3 regions of the Enterobacter sp. DVT3837 genome follow, and region 2 is predicted to be linked to each of the others. Evidence: riboswitches for the same ligand, from Rfam matches in the RefSeq annotation. Region 2 holds a riboswitch; each other region holds the start of a gene.

Region 1 (3,273 bases), on a different contig from region 2:
GTTTCTGACATATCCGCCATGCCCACTTCAATGGTTTGTGCGGCAGCGTAGTCACGTACCTCCTGGCTGATTTTCATCGAGCAGAATTTCGGCCCGCACATGGAGCAGAAGTGTGCCACTTTGCCTGATTCCTGCGGCAGTGTTTCGTCGTGATAGGCGCGAGCAGTGAATGGGTCGAGCGCCAGGTTGAACTGATCTTCCCAGCGGAATTCGAAGCGTGCTTTCGACATGGCGTTATCACGGATTTGCGCTCCCGGGTGGCCTTTCGCCAGATCGGCTGCGTGGGCGGCAATCTTGTAGGTGATCAGACCCTGTTTTACATCTTCTTTGTTTGGCAGGCCGAGGTGCTCTTTCGGCGTGACGTAGCAGAGCATGGCGCAGCCGAACCAGCCAATCATTGCCGCACCAATCCCGGAGGTGAAATGGTCATAGCCCGGCGCGATATCGGTGGTCAATGGCCCGAGGGTGTAGAACGGCGCTTCGTGGCAGTGCTCCAGCTCTTCGGTCATGTTGCGACGGATCATCTGCATTGGCACATGTCCCGGGCCTTCAATCATCACCTGTACGTCATATTCCCAGGCGATTTTGGTGAGTTCACCCAGCGTGTGCAGTTCGGCAAACTGCGCTTCGTCATTGGCATCGCGGATGGAGCCAGGACGCAGGCCGTCGCCCAGCGACAGAGAGACATCGTACGCGGCGCAGATTTCGCAAATCTCACGGAAGTGTTCGTAGAGGAAGTTTTCCTGATGATGGGACAGACACCACTTCGCCATGATCGAACCGCCGCGCGAGACGATGCCGGTCAGACGTTTCGCCGTCATCGGTACGTAGCGCAGCAGGACACCTGCGTGAATAGTGAAGTAGTCTACGCCCTGTTCAGCCTGTTCCAGTAACGTGTCGCGGAAGGCCTCCCAGGTAAGATCTTCGGCAATGCCGTTGACCTTCTCCAGCGCCTGATACACAGGCACCGTCCCGATTGGTACCGGGCTGTTACGTAGGATCCATTCGCGGGTTTCGTGAATATAACGGCCAGTGGAGAGGTCCATCACCGTGTCCGCACCCCAGCGCGTCGACCAGACCAGTTTTTCCACCTCTTCTTCGATAGACGAAGTAACGGCCGAGTTACCGATGTTAGCGTTGACCTTCACCAGGAAATTACGGCCAATAATCATTGGCTCAGATTCCGGGTGGTTGATGTTGGCAGGGATAATCGCGCGGCCAGCGGCGACTTCATCACGCACAAATTCCGGCGTAATGTTTTCCGGCAGGCGAGCGCCAAAAGATTCTCCCGGATGCTGGTGGCGCAGAATTTCGCTACGGATGCGCTCACGGCCCATGTTTTCGCGAATGGCGATGAACTCCATTTCGGGGGTGACGATCCCCTGACGCGCGTAGTGCAACTGGGTCACGCATTTGCCCGCTTTAGCGCGTTTCGGTGTCAGCAGGCCGGAGAAGCGCAGCTCGTCCAGACCGTCGTCGGCCAGGCGCTCTTTGGTATAGGCAGAACTTTGCTCGTTTAGCTCCTCGCTGTCCTGGCGGGCGTCGATCCACGGTTGACGCAGCTTAGCCAGGCCTTTCTGAACGTTGATGGCAATTTCAGGGTCACCGTAGGGACCGGAGGTGTCATACACCGGCACAGCTTCGTTGTCTTCATACTGTGGGTTATCTTTGCTGCCGCCGATAAGCGTTGGGCTAAGCTGAATTTCACGCATCGGCACGCGGATATCCGCCTGAGAGCCGGTGATGTAGATGCGTTTAGAGTTCGGGAAAGCGGTGCCTTCCAGGGTATCAATGAAGTGTTGGGCGTGTGCGCGCTGTTCGCGGCGGGTCAGTTTAGTAGTGGTAGACATAGCTCATTCCAAAAGTGAAGGACATGGCTTGTCAGACGACGGATGAAGCAAGAGAAGATCGCCCGCAGGCGATACAACAGCAGTGTGACTCTTGTTCCCTTCGCAGGTATTAGCCTGATCAGGTTCCGCGGATCCCGAATTAACGGTCTCAGCCCGCGTTTTTGCAAACGCTGGGCACTCCGACAAGAAAAATCCCCCTCGTGAGAGGGGCGAATGTTTGTAAATTACTCGTTAACGATTAAGAACTCAAGCAGGGCGCGCGATGTTATCTTCGTTGCTGGCACTGAGATTGCTATCCAGCACGAGGGCGATCAGCTTATCTTCCAGTGTGAATCGCTCTTCCAGCGCTTCGCCAAGGTCGGAAAGCGCCTGCTGAAACTCAAGATAGTTATCGTGATCGATCGCATTCTCAAGCGTGGAATCGTAGTAGTCCATAATCTGCTGGGTATTGGCTTCCAGCAGCGGATAGAGTTTGCTGGCCGCTAAATACGGCGTAGTCCCTTCCATTTCGCGGATAATGCGTTCATAAATATTGAAATGGCCGTCGGACAGGTAGTCGACCAGGCTCTGACAAAAATCATCCAGCGCTTTTTCATTCAGACGCATAAACGATTCTTTGCCAGGCTTAATACCGACCAGATTGTAATAAGCCACGAGTAGATGCTTGCGCACATGTAGCCAGCGATCCACCAGTTTGTTACTTCCTCTAACGCGCTCAGTCAGGCTTTCTAGCTGGTTTAACATGTTCGACTCCGCAAAGTTTAGAATTGAATCTGCTTATCCAAAATGTAACCACAATGCTAACAACATGTCAGTGAAGCGAAGGTAGTGCAATAGATATGGATCGTATTATTGAAAAATCAGATCTTGGTTGGTGGATCGTCAGTCACGAACAAAAATTATGGCTCCCCGTCGGGGAAATTCCCTATGGTGCGGCGGAAAAATTCGATCTTGTTGGTCAACCTGCACTGAGGATCGGTGAGTGGCAGGGCGATCCCGTGTGGATGGTCCAGCAGGCTCGACGTCAGGACATGGGATCGGTTCGTCAGGTGCTGGATCTGGATGTGGGGCTGTTCCAGCTGGCGGGCCGTGGTGTACAGCTGGCGGAGTTTTATCGTTCGCATAAATACTGCGGTTACTGCGGGCATACCATGCACCCGAGCAAAACCGAGTGGGCGATGCTCTGCAGCCACTGCCGTGAACGCTACTATCCGCAGATCGCGCCGTGCATTATCGTCGCTATCCGTCGCGAGGATTCCATCCTGCTGGCGCAGCATACCCGTCACCGCAACGGCATTCACACTGTGCTGGCCGGGTTTGTCGAAGTGGGCGAAACGCTGGAGCAGGCGGTGGCGCGCGAAGTGATGGAGGAGAGCGGGATTAAAGTGAAGAACCTGCGCTATGTTACCTCCCAGCCGTGGCC
Region 2 (3,273 bases):
CAGGCTGACCCTGCGGGCTGCGCAGGGCTTTATTGATTCCATTTTTTCTCTGATGAACGTTCCGCTACGCTGCCCGGATTACAGCTGTGTCAGCAGGCGGGCAAAGTCGGTTAATGTCAGTTTCAAAACGCCCACCCGGGGTGAAATCGCACACCTGGTAATTGATTCCACCGGGCTGAAGGTCTTCGGTGAAGGCGAGTGGAAAGTCAAAAAGCATGGCCAGGAACGCCGCCGTATCTGGCGTAAGCTGCATCTCGCCGTTGACAGTAAAACACATGAAATCATCTGCGCTGACCTGTCGCTGAACAACGTTACGGACTCAGAGGCCTTCCCCGGGTTAATCCGGCAAACCCACCGGAAAATCAGGTCAGCCGCCGCCGATGGCGCTTACGATACCCGGCTATGTCACGATGAACTGCGGCGTAAGAAAATCAGCGCGCTTATCCCTCCCCGAAAAGGTGCGGGTTACTGGCCCGGTGAATATGCAGACCGTAACCGTGCAGTGGCTAATCAGCGAATGACCGGGAGTAATGCGCGGTGGAAATGGACAACAGATTACAACCGTCGCTCGATAGCGGAAACGGCGATGTACCGGGTAAAACAGCTGTTCGGGGGTTCACTGACGCTGCGTGACTACGATGGTCAGGTTGCGGAGGCTATGGCCCTGGTACGAGCGCTGAACAAAATGACGAAAGCAGGTATACCTGAAAGCGTGCGTATTGCCTGAAAACACAACCCGCTACGGGGGAGACTTACCCGAAATCTGATTTATTCAACAAAGCCCGTAAAACGTATAAATCAAGCTCATTCAGTAAAGTTAATTAATATATTTGTGAAAGTTCCTTCTTTTCGAATTAATAGAAACTTTTGAATGAAGGGGGCTTTGGCGTGGAGAAAAATATTTTTAATCGAGAATAAAACATGGTTTTGATTGCTATAAATCAGTGATTGAATTGTTGTAAAAAATGATGTTTTTATTTCTCTTAATTAGAAAATTAGATTGATAGGATTACAAAAAAGATATTAAAGGCAGGTACACCAACGAGTGACTGAGTGCAAAGCGATAGTAACGATAGAGGGAAAGGGGGAAAGGAACGGTTATGCGAGATACTAACAATAAGAATTTTATTGATTTCATGTGAGAGACAAATTGGGGTACAAGGTGAGGTACAGCGTGAAAAAGGATAAACGTAAGTGCAAGCTTGCATCGCCAGGCTACATCCCCTAAGCTGGTAATTAATAAAGAAATGTAATCTACATGACTCGGGGTGCCCTTCTTTGTGAAGGCTGAGAAATACCCGTATTACCTGATCTGGATAATGCCAGCGTAGGGAAGTCAGATGCCTTCCCGGTCATCGCTTCTTCACGCAAGGCAGGAGCGAACCCATGCAGCCTGACCTGCTCGATTTACACGTTTTACATCAGTTCCGAACCCGTTCCCCGCTTACGCATTGTATGACTAACGACGTCGTACAGACCTTTACTGCCAACGTTCTGCTGGCGCTTGGCGCCTCTCCGGCGATGGTGATTGAGGCCGAAGAAGCTGAGCAGTTTGCCGCGATCGCCGATGCATTGCTGATAAACGTTGGCACGCTGACCTCACCGCGAGCGCAGGCGATGCGTCGGGCGATTGAGAGTGCGGTAGCTGCGGGTAAACCCTGGACGCTGGACCCGGTTGCCGTGGGCGCTCTGACGTTTCGCACCCGTTTTTGTCATCAAATCCTCGCCCTGAAACCCGCCGCCATTCGCGGCAATGCTTCTGAAATCCTTGCCCTTGCCGGGATGAGCGCCGGTGGTCGCGGCGTCGATACGACTGACACCACAGCCAGCGCGTTACCTGCTGCACAGGCGCTGGCTCGCCAGACCAATGCCATTGTGGTGGTCACCGGCGAGGTGGATTACATCACTGATGGACAACGAACCCGAACGGTTACCGGCGGCGATCCGCTAATGACGCGCGTCGTGGGAACCGGGTGCGCACTCTCTGCCGTTGTGGCGGCGAGTTGCTCACTGCCGGGCGACAGGCTGGATAACGTCTCCGCCGCGTGCGGGTTTATGAAACGAGCCGGAACGGCAGCCATTGCGCAGTCTCGTGGCCCGGGCAGTTTTGCCAGCGCGTTCCTGGATGCGCTCTACACCCTGGAGGAACTGGCATGAAACGCATTAACGCTCTGACCATTGCCGGCACCGATCCCAGCGGCGGCGCGGGTATCCAGGCCGACCTGAAAACCTTCTCGGCTCTTGGCGCGTACGGATGCTCGGTCATTACCGCGCTGGTGGCGCAAAACACGCTCGGCGTGCAGTCGGTTTACCGTATTGAACCGGATTTTGTTGCCGCGCAGCTGGATTCCGTATTCAGCGACGTGCGAATTGATACCACCAAGATCGGTATGCTGGCAGAGACAGATATTGTTGAAGCGGTGGCTGAGCGACTTAAACGTTATCAGGTACAAAACGTGGTGCTGGATACCGTGATGCTGGCAAAAAGCGGCGATCCATTGCTCTCCGCCTCCGCTGTTGAAACACTGCGTAAAAAGCTACTGCCACAGGTGGCTCTCATCACGCCCAATCTGCCGGAGGCTGCGGCACTGTTGGGGGCAACACATGCGCGAAATGAACGGGAAATGAAAGAGCAGGGGAATGCGCTGCTGGCGATGGGCTGCGGGGCCGTGATGATGAAAGGTGGTCATCTTGACGATGCCGAAAGCCCGGACTGGCTCTTCACCCGAGACGGCGAGCGGCGGTTCACGGCGCCACGCGTACACACTAAAAACACCCACGGCACTGGCTGTACGCTCTCTGCCGCGCTGGCGGCATTACGCCCACGGCATGATAACTGGGCCGATACGGTGAGCGAAGCGAAAACCTGGCTCTCAGCCGCGCTGGCAAAAGCTGATACTCTGGAGGTGGGTCACGGTAATGGGCCGGTACACCATTTTCATGCCTGGTGGTAAGCCGTATACTGGCAGGATACACCACGCCTGAGAAAAACAGAGATGGAACAAGCGCATACCCGGTTAATCGATCAACTAAATGAACGGATCGCCGCGCCCGACAATACGCCGCTGTATCTGAAATTTGCCGAAACGGTAAAAAATGCGGTGCGCAGCGGGGTGCTGGAGCACGGCAATATTCTGCCCGGCGAGCGCGATCTGAGTCAGTTAACCGGTGTGTCGCGCATTACAGTGCGCAAAGCGATGCAGGCTCTGGAGTCCGAAGGGGTGGTGACGCGTGCCCGGGGTTACGGGACGCAAATTAACAACATCTTTGAAT
Region 3 (3,273 bases), on a different contig from region 2:
CCATCGACGATAACGGCCATCAGCGGCGGCAGCATCAGCAGCAGCGCCAGCGTAATAAGCGAAATATCGGTGATACGGCTACGCAGGCTATCCTGGGGATCGCGCCAGCCTGTTATCTGGTTACTGCCCGGCGGAATGGCTTTACTCAGACGCTGGCTCAGCAGCACCAGTACAAGACAGCACACCATCTGAACTATCGCCAGCAGCGCAGCCCGACCAGGATCGTAGTCGTAACTCAGCGCCTGATAGATTGCCAGCTCAATGGTTGTTGCCTGCGGTCCGCCCCCCAGTGAAAGCACGGTAGCAAAGCTGGCAAAGCAGAGCATGAAGATCAGCGCGGCAACTGGCGGGATTTGGCGGCGCAGCCACGGCCACTCAACAAAGCGGAAGAAAGACCAGCCGCGCATGCCCAGCTGTGCCGCAAGCTGGCGTTGCTCTCCGGGGATATTTTCCAGCGCCTGTAAAAAGAGCCGTGTCGCCATCGGCATATTGAAAAAGACGTGCGCCAGCAGGATGCCCTGAAGCCCGTATGGCGAGAAATGCCACTCCAGACCGAGCAGGCCGAACAGTGAAGCCAGCCAGCCCTGACGACCATAAACGCTCAGAATGCCAAACACGGCTACCAGCACGGGCAGGATCAGCGTCATGGCGCACAGGCGCAGCAGCGCCTGCCTGCCGGGGAAACGCCTGCGATAAAGCGCACGAGCAAGGAAAATGGCGGGGATCACCGACAGCAGGGCAGAGAGAAACGCCTGCCAGAAAGAAAAGCGGATAACGTGCCAGAGATAGCTGTCGTGCCAGAGGGAGAGCAGGTCACTCTCTGGCGCGTTCAACCACAATGCAAGAAAAGCGCCCAGGCTGACCGCCACCATCAGCATGGCGGCGAGCAGCCCAGGAATTAACCAGCCGGGAATTAGCGGCTGACGGCGCGTTGCCATTCACTTACCCATGCTGCACGCTGCGAAGCGACCTGGTGCGGCGTAAACTCCAGAGAAGTTTGCGGTTTGGTCAGCTGCTCGAAACCTGCTGGCAGCGCTACGTTGGTCACGGGATACATCCAGTTACCCGCCGGAATGGCATTCTGGAATGCCGGTGAAACCATAAATTTCAGGAACTTCTCGGCAAGTTCTGGCTGTTTGCTGGCCGCGGTACGCGCAGCCACTTCCACCTGCAGGTAATGACCTTCAGCGAAATTGGCCGCGGCATAGTTGTCTTTCTTCTCGGCGATAATGTGGTAGGCCGGGGAGGTGGTGTAACTCAGTACCAGGTCGCTTTCACCTTTCAGGAACAGGCCGTAGGCTTCACTCCAGCCTTTAGTCACGGTGACGGTTTTGGCGGCCAGTTTCTGCCATGCTTCCGGCGCTTTATCCCCATAGACTTTCTGCATCCACAGCAGCAGACCCAGACCCGGAGTGCTGGTGCGAGGGTCTTCATAAATGACGCGCCATTTCTGATCGCCTTCCACCAGCTCTTTCAGGCTTTTCGGCGGGTTCTTCAGCTTGTTTTTGTCGTAAACAAAGGCAAAGTAGCCGTAGTCGAACGGAACGAAAGTGTCATTTTTCCAGCCGCCCGGAACGTTGACGGCATCTGCAGCTACGCCACTTTTGGCAAACAGTTTGGTCTGCGAGGCGGCCTCCAGCAGGTTGTTATCCAGCCCCAGCACCACATCGGCTTTACTGTTTTTCCCTTCCATACGCAGGCGGTTGAGCAGTGAGACGCCATCTTCCAGCGCCACGAATTTCAATTCACAGTTACAGTCCGCTTCAAAGGCTTTTTTCACCACCGGGCCTGGGCCCCAGTCAGCAGAGAAGGAGTCGTAGGTGTAGACCGTCAGAACGGGCTTCGCAATAGCAGGCAGCGCGAACAGCGCCAGCAGGGGGAGAACTTTTTTTAACACTTTGCACCTCAGGGTTGAGTGGCAAAGGATTTTGAGCAACAGCCTCAAATCCCTTCGCCGGCGTTATCCGGATCAGGTTCGACGGGTATTATCTCAGCGCACATCAGTGATGCAGCACCCCGTTGAGAACGGCGCTATTGTAATGATTTGGTGAATATTGCGAAAGCGTTATGGCTCCGGCGGGGCAAACCAGGCGGATTTAAAATCAAACCAGCCTAAGGTGTTCATCCGCAGGCCGCGCATACTGCGCTGACCCTGAATCATCAGCCAGTGATGGATCAGCGGCACAATCGCCTGCTGCGCGAGCAGTTGCTGACACCACGAGGCCAGGTTCATCTCACCTGCTCGCCACCGGGCGGCATCCTGCTGCCAGTCGCGTTCGATGCAGTGCTGGATCAGCGGCACTTCATACAGGTGAGAGAACAGCGAGAAATCGAGCGGTAGGGTGAAGTTGGCGCTGTTCAGCCAGATATCACTGACGATATCTCCGCGGTGCCATTCATCATAATCGACCTCCTGAATGTCGAGATGAACGCCTTCAGCAGCCAGCAGTTTGCTCATGATCCGGGCGATAAAGCGGTGTTCCACATGATCACGGTAATAGGTCAACGTGATCGACTCCAGCCCGGCAGGCTTTTCACCGTGAACCGGTCGGGCGTGATGCCAGCGAGGGAGCAGGCCGTATGCCGGGAACCAGTATGTCTGGTATTGTTCTTCTGCCTGATAGATAAGGTTAGCCGGAGAGAGAACGTGGCTAACCCACCTGCGCACCTCGCGACTGGCGCCACGATGGCTGCGAGCGTCAAACAGCAGGTAATAGCAGCCTTCTTCAAGACGGCTTTCAACCGCTTTTTCCCCCTCGGTTGGCCCTTCCAGCGTTAAGCCGCAGCTCAACTCTTCGCTGATGTCAGGCAGAACCCAGACGTTGACTTCATCGATCAGCGCGCGATAGCCAAAGTAGTCGTCAAAGGCGCGAATTTTAAGCTGGTTGCTGGTATTGCGCGTCACTGCGTAAGGGCCTGTCCCTACGGGCTGGCTGGCAAAATGAGGCAGAGATGCCCATTCGCGCGGCAGGATCATCGACGGAACATAGCCCATTAGCCACGGCAACCACTGGTCTGGCTCGGACAGTTCGATGTCAACGGTCCATGCTGTCGGGGAGTGGATCCGCGAGACATGGGCATACAGAGGAAGTGTGCGCGCGCGCTGAAGAGAATCAATGACGTCGCTCATCTCCAGCTCGCGGCCGTGGTGAAAGTGGATGCCAGGGCGTAAAAAAAAGCGCCAGTGAAGCGGGGAAAGTTGCTGCCAGTGGTGCGCAATATCTGCTTCCAGTTCCCCATTTTCCTCATTTATGCGCGTCAGGCCGCTGAAGA

What was found. Region 2 has a riboswitch for thiamine pyrophosphate ahead of thiM (hydroxyethylthiazole kinase). Riboswitches for the same ligand answer to the same signal wherever they lie in the genome.
Region 1: it holds a riboswitch for thiamine pyrophosphate, as region 2 does, so the genes downstream of both, thiC (phosphomethylpyrimidine synthase ThiC) here and thiM (hydroxyethylthiazole kinase) in region 2, are expected to answer to the same signal.
Region 3: it holds a riboswitch for thiamine pyrophosphate, as region 2 does, so the genes downstream of both, thiB (thiamine ABC transporter substrate binding subunit) here and thiM (hydroxyethylthiazole kinase) in region 2, are expected to answer to the same signal.

What each region holds. Positions count from the first base shown of each region.
Region 1 covers NZ_JBWDLA010000001.1:1,189,029-1,192,301, reverse strand. The annotation lists gene thiC (phosphomethylpyrimidine synthase ThiC) at 1-1,850, opposite strand, end outside; TPP riboswitch at 1,929-2,042, opposite strand; gene AC0XWG_RS05795 (Rsd/AlgQ family anti-sigma factor) at 2,097-2,594, opposite strand; gene nudC (NAD(+) diphosphatase) at 2,690-3,273, shown strand, end outside.
Region 2 covers NZ_JBWDLA010000002.1:101,201-104,473, forward strand. The annotation lists gene AC0XWG_RS15385 (IS5-like element IS903B family transposase) at 1-727, shown strand, start outside; TPP riboswitch at 1,255-1,351, shown strand; gene thiM (hydroxyethylthiazole kinase) at 1,387-2,157, shown strand; gene thiD (bifunctional hydroxymethylpyrimidine kinase/phosphomethylpyrimidine kinase) at 2,154-2,954, shown strand; gene AC0XWG_RS15400 (GntR family transcriptional regulator) at 2,997-3,273, shown strand, end outside.
Region 3 covers NZ_JBWDLA010000001.1:733,172-736,444, reverse strand. The annotation lists gene thiP (thiamine/thiamine pyrophosphate ABC transporter permease ThiP) at 1-938, opposite strand, end outside; gene thiB (thiamine ABC transporter substrate binding subunit) at 914-1,897, opposite strand; TPP riboswitch at 1,929-2,029, opposite strand; gene sgrR (HTH-type transcriptional regulator SgrR) at 2,066-3,273, opposite strand, start outside.